2 regions of the Pectobacterium parvum genome follow, and region 2 is predicted to be linked to the other one. Evidence: predicted binding sites of a transcription regulator. Region 2 holds the regulator's gene; the other holds the start of a gene.
What was found. Region 2 encodes LexA, which represses DNA repair genes until DNA is damaged. Its sites were predicted from a motif close to TNCTGTATGTACATACAGNA; they were not measured.

Region 1 (3,160 bases), 1.3 Mb from region 2:
CCTCTCGCACGTCAGAGACCTGAAAGTCGGTACCTAAATCTAACTAGGTAGAAAATAAGTGATCATGAATGATAAAGTAACCAAGATTGTCCTTGAAAAAGTTTACCGTTTGCTCGTCGCGCTCTGAAAGATTTTGGATATCCTCTTTGCTAAATTCTTCGCTGATGGCGAAGCGCTCAAGCTTATCCGAAAGGTATTTATAAAAGATGAAGCCGAGAATGTAATCTTTGTATTCATTGGCATCAATTTTAGACCGCATCTGGTTGGCGGATTCCCAGATTTTTGCTGCAAGCTGCTGTTTATTCACTCTCAGTCCTGTTAAGCGTCATTTTTCGGTAAGGGCTATTTTAGGTTTTCGATTGTACGTGTGATAAGCGCGTCTTGCCAGTTTGGGCTGACTTAACGCCCATTGACATATGGCGAGAGTTTTTCGCGGGTTGCAACGCTGAATCCACGCTGGCGAAAACACGCCAATGGACGAAGGACATCGGCGCGGATTCGCGAGCGGATTTGTCGGTTCGCTCTTTTTTAAATGGACTAAGAAATAAGAAGTGAAAGCTACAGAAACTCATCTGCTTAAATTTTTGCGTAAATCGCCACAGTTTGTTATTCCCATCTACCAGAGAAACTATTCATGGACCGAAGCACAGTGCCAACAGCTTTGGTCTGACTTGCTACGGGCTGGCCGTGATGAAACCATTAACCCCCAACTCATTTTTATCGTAGATGGCTTCATTCGTGTAATATCAATATTTTCATGTCAATTAATAGATAAAATCTTCTTGAATTTCCCCGAACTCCCCGAAATGCCTGAATGATTGCGATTTAGCTCTCTGCTGTTTTTAGTCTTTTTCCGTCTAATACTTATGCGATAAATCACAGAAAGAGTGTTAAGAAAATCCATATCAGAGGGAATCGCGAATGAAGCGGGTATTTCTCTAACTCAGTACTGACGCGGGATTGTGGGAGTTATCCACCATTTCTGTGGATAACTATGTGCATTATGGAAAGACAACGTATGCTAACCGAGAGCTGGCGCGGGTTGTCGCCAGGTTGACGTTATTCTCCTCGGTTTTTTTAATCTATTTATTATCATATCGTTAAGTAAAATCAAGCGCCTTGAACATCAATGGGGCGTAGTTGCATAAATTAGCATCACCGGCCATCCCAGCATGTTACAGGTCTACCAACACTGGGGATAAATCATGATGAGTTTATCTGGTAGATTGAATATGAATGTGCTAGCAAATTCATTTGTTAATTAGTCCTCCAATCCGGCGACAATTTGCTTGATGCTGTTTTTCTATCCAGTATCATTGCGGTAGCGAATCTCGCCATTGGCATCCAGAATTAAAGTTCCGAACATCCACCCACGGCCATCGTCTTGAGCGATGCGTAATAACGAATGAGTAGCGTGCTTGACGATGAGTAAAGTATTTACACTGAATTCTGACTTTAAACCAGCAGGCGATCAGCCGAAGGCCATTCGTCGTTTAAAAGAGGGCCTGGAAGATGGGTTAGCGCACCAAACGCTGCTCGGGGTAACTGGCTCAGGTAAAACGTTCACGATCGCCAACGTGATTGCCGACCTTAATCGGCCGACGATGATGCTGGCGCCAAATAAAACGCTAGCAGCCCAGCTGTACGGCGAAATGAAAGAATTTTTCCCGGATAATGCCGTCGAGTACTTCGTCTCGTACTACGATTATTATCAGCCAGAAGCCTACGTTCCAAGTTCAGACACCTTCATCGAAAAAGATGCGTCGGTTAACGAACATATCGAACAAATGCGTCTTTCTGCGACAAAAGCGCTGCTGGAGCGGCGCGATGTGATCGTCGTGGCTTCGGTGTCCGCAATCTATGGTCTGGGCGATCCCGATCTCTATCTGAAAATGATGCTGCACTTGACGCAGGGGATGCTGATTGACCAACGTGCTATTTTGCGGCGTCTGGCTGAGTTGCAGTATGCCCGCAACGATCAGGCGTTTCAGCGCGGCACGTTCCGCGTGCGCGGTGAGGTGATTGATATCTTCCCTGCGGAATCTGACGAAATCGCGCTGCGTGTTGAACTGTTCGATGAAGAAGTCGAGCGGTTGTCGCTGTTTGACCCGCTGACGGGCTACGTCCTCCAGACGGTGCCGCGCTATACCATCTATCCAAAAACGCACTACGTCACGCCGCGTGAGCGTATTTTGCAGGCGATGGAAGAGATCAAGGTTGAGCTGGTCGACCGTAAAAGGGTGCTGCTGGCCAATGACAAACTGGTGGAAGAGCAGCGATTGAGCCAGCGCACGCAGTTTGATCTGGAAATGATGAACGAGCTGGGCTACTGCTCCGGTATCGAAAACTACTCACGCTATCTTTCCGGTCGCGGTCCCGGCGAGCCACCACCGACGCTGTTTGACTATCTGCCTGCGGACGGGCTGCTGGTCATTGATGAATCCCACGTCACCGTGCCCCAGATCGGCGGTATGTATCGCGGCGACCGCGCGCGTAAAGAGACGCTGGTCGAATACGGTTTCCGGCTGCCTTCGGCGTTGGATAACCGACCGATGAAATTTGAAGAATTTGAAGCACTGGCTCCACAGACGATCTACGTGTCTGCGACGCCGGGTAACTATGAACTGGAAAAATCGGGCGGTGACGTGATTGATCAGGTAGTGCGTCCCACCGGGCTGCTCGATCCGATCATCGAAGTGCGACCTGTCGCAACCCAGGTGGACGACCTGCTTTCCGAAATTCGCCTGCGTGCCGCAATTAATGAACGGGTGCTGGTAACCACGCTGACCAAGCGAATGGCGGAAGACCTCACTGAATATCTGGAAGAACACGGCGAGCGGGTACGTTATCTGCACTCGGATATCGATACCGTCGAACGTGTGGAAATCATCCGTGATTTACGTCTTGGCGAGTTCGACGTGCTGGTGGGCATCAACCTGCTGCGTGAAGGGCTGGATATGCCGGAAGTGTCGCTGGTGGCGATTCTGGATGCCGATAAAGAGGGTTTCCTGCGCTCTGAACGTTCCCTGATCCAGACGATTGGCCGTGCGGCACGCAACCTGCGTGGCAAAGCCATTCTCTACGGCGACAGGATTACTGCGTCGATGGCGAAAGCGATTGGTGAAACGGAGCGCCGCCGCGAGAAGCAGGAAGCCTACAA
Region 2 (3,160 bases):
CGTTTCTGAACCTCAGGCGAAACCGCCAACTGTCTATCGCGCGCTGGATTTTCTGCTGGAACAAGGCTTCATTCATCGCGTCGAATCAAACAACAGCTACGTGCTGTGTCACCATATTGAAGACCACAGCCACACGTCCGCCCTTTTCATCTGCGACCGCTGCGGACAGGTTACAGAACGTCAAACCGAAGGTGTGGAAGAAACGCTGCGTAGTCTGGCACAGCAGTCAGGGTTTACGTTGCGTCACAGCGTGGTGGAAGCACACGGCTTGTGTGGAGGCTGTCAGGAAGTTGCATCATGCAAACAGCCGGATCATTGCGATCACGACCATACTGTTCCCATTAAAAAACGATAGCCCAGGGGCTATCGTTTTTTCTGTGGAGAGACATCACTGTTGTGACCAGTGATAGCTACCAATGATAGTTACCAGTGATATTTATGGTGATCTTCCCAGTGTTTCACTTCTTTCTCTGCCGCTTCTTTTTCGTACCCGTAACGTTCCTGGATTCTACCCACCAGTTGGTCACGTTTACCTTCGATGACCGTCAGATCGTCATCCGTTAATTTGCCCCATTGCTCTTTCGCTTTACCTTTAAACTGTTTCCAGTTACCGCTGGCTTGGTCTTTATTCATAAGAATCTCCGTACCTTAGGTGAATTGCGCATAAAAAATCGTGACTACCGACTTATGCATCAGTTTCAGATAAATAGATTTATTCAGTAAGCAGCATCATAAATATGTGAACCATGACGGTGCTCTTCGCCACTGTCTCCCTTGATTACTGGGCTATCTCAATGTGATGGCTAATGATCAATCGGCAAACGATTAATCAAGATAAAAATGCTTACCTTGCTAAAAATTATAGTCGAATATTTCACTTAAAAGATAAAACCAGGAATTTGTGACTGGAATGGGCGTTGAGAAAGGGAAAATGACCGCAAAAAGCAGTGAAAAAACAGAAGGATAATGGGGATCGTAGAAACGCGCACGAAATGTAACTAAATATATATATCTGGCAGATTGGCAGATTAACACACAGAACATGATGCACTGATCCAGACTGGCGAGCAGTGCATCTCTGCGAACGGTTAGCTCCAGTCGCTATTACGAATGACGCCAACCGCTAAACCTTCTATCGAAAAGCTTTGCTGGCGCAGATCGACAACGATGGGGGAGAACTCTTCATTTTCAGCGATAAGGTGCACCGTATTGCCCTGCTTTTTCAGGCGCTTCACCGTCACTTCATCGTCAATACGCGCCACGACGATCTGGCCGTTGCGCACATCTTCCGTTTTATGTACAGCCAGCAAATCGCCATCCAATATACCGATATTTTTCATCGACATGCCGCTCACTCGCAGCAAAAAATCAGCGCTGGGTTTGAACATCGCAGAGTCAACCTGATAGCGACATTCAATATGTTCCTGTGCCAGCAGAGGTTCACCTGCGGCGACGCGACCAACCAGAGGAATGCCCGTCTCTTCTTCCATCAGCAGACGAATACCGCGTGAAGCACCCGATACAATTTCAATCACGCCTTTACGCGCCAGCGCTTTCAAATGTTCTTCAGCCGCATTGGGAGAGCGAAACCCCAGCTGTTGAGCAATTTCCGCGCGCGTTGGCGGCATCCCAGTGTGCGCAATATGATCGCGGATCAGCTCATAAACCTGCTGCTGCCTTGCTGTTAATACTTTCATTCCGCCCCCTGGTTGTTTATACAGTCTTTCTGTGAGTATATACAGGTAAGGCACAATTGGGAATCGGGATATAGGCAAAGCCCTGACTTTTACTCATTTATGCGTACCGTCAGGCAAAATGTTGCCAGAGGATACTGCCCCAGACGACAGCGGCTAACAAGATGGCAACAAAGACAGCCGCCGAGCCGATATCTTTCGCCCGACCGGATAATTCATGGTGCTCGAGACCAATGCGATCAACAACCGCTTCAATGGCGCTGTTGGCCAGCTCAAACAGCATAATCAGTACCACAGACACAATCAGCAGGAGCTTCTCGACCAGCGTAACCGGCAGTAAACATGCGATAATGACGCCGACAAGGGTCAGTATCGTTTCCTGACGAAACGCCGCCTCATGCTCCCACGCCTGCTTCAGCCCCTTAAAGGAATAACCGGTCGCCTTAATAATCCGGGTCATCCCCGTTGCTTTATTCATTTGTTCTCCATTATTTATGTAAAATAGTTCGCATTTTAACGCACCTACGTTGTCTCATCACCACAGATCTCCAGCGCAGTTTCTGGTATCCTTGCGGCGCATTGCTAACAAGAGGCTCCACGTTGTTATGTCAGGTTGGCGTAAAATTTACTATAAATTATTGAATCTCCCACTGAAACTGCTAGTGAAAAGCAAAATTATTCCCGCAGATCCGGTGGTCGAGTTGGGGTTAGATCCCTCACGTCCTATACTCTATGTTCTGCCTTATAACTCTCAGGCGGATCTCTTAACGCTACGTGCGAAGTGCTTGGCATTAGGGTTACCCGATCCTTCGCTGCCGTTCGAATTCAATGGCGTCGAACTTCCCAGCCACGTCTTTATTAATGACGGGCCACGCGTCTTCCGCTATTACGTTCCCAAGCAGAAATCCGTCAAGCTGTTCCACGACTATCTGGACCTGCATCGTGCCAATCCAGATTTAGACGTACAGATGGTGCCGGTTTCCGTGATGTTTGGGCGATCCCCAGGTCGGGAAGGCCATTCGCAGGCCGCGCCACACCTGCGTTTGCTCAACGGCATCGAGAAATTCTTTGCCGTCCTGTGGCTAGGCCGTGACAGCTTTGTCCGCTTCTCCAGCCCGGTCTCGCTACGCTATATGGCGACCGAGCACGGCACGGACAAAACCATAGCCCACAAGCTGGCACGCGTCGCGCGTATGCACTTCTCACGCCAGCGTTTGGCGGCAGTTGGGCCGCGCTTGCCAGTGCGTCAGGAACTATTTAACAAGCTGCTTGATTCCAAAGCGATCAAGAAAGCCGTAGACGATGAGGCGCGCAGCAAGAAGATTTCTCATGAGAAAGCGCAGCAAAACGCGATTGCGCTGATGGAAGAAATCGCCGCCGACTTCTCCTACGAAGCCGTGCGTTTGTCGGATCGTGTATTGAGCTGGACGTGGAATCGCCTTTATCAGGGGATTAACGTCCATAAC

Region 1: the regulator LexA is predicted to act here: its motif matches at 1,294-1,313, upstream of uvrB (excinuclease ABC subunit UvrB).

Annotation. Positions count from the first base shown of each region.
Region 1 covers NZ_CP087392.1:3,087,019-3,090,178, reverse strand. The annotation lists gene LOZ86_RS13915 (type I restriction-modification system subunit M) at 1-10, opposite strand, end outside; gene LOZ86_RS13910 (type I restriction-modification system subunit M N-terminal domain-containing protein) at 44-307, opposite strand; partial or broken gene LOZ86_RS21430 (DUF262 domain-containing protein) at 552-693, shown strand; gene uvrB (excinuclease ABC subunit UvrB) at 1,425-3,160, shown strand, end outside.
Region 2 covers NZ_CP087392.1:4,345,821-4,348,980, forward strand. The annotation lists gene zur (zinc uptake transcriptional repressor Zur) at 1-355, shown strand, start outside; gene LOZ86_RS19560 (CsbD family protein) at 424-633, opposite strand; gene lexA (transcriptional repressor LexA) at 1,089-1,697, opposite strand; gene LOZ86_RS19570 (diacylglycerol kinase) at 1,807-2,172, opposite strand; gene plsB (glycerol-3-phosphate 1-O-acyltransferase PlsB) at 2,300-3,160, shown strand, end outside.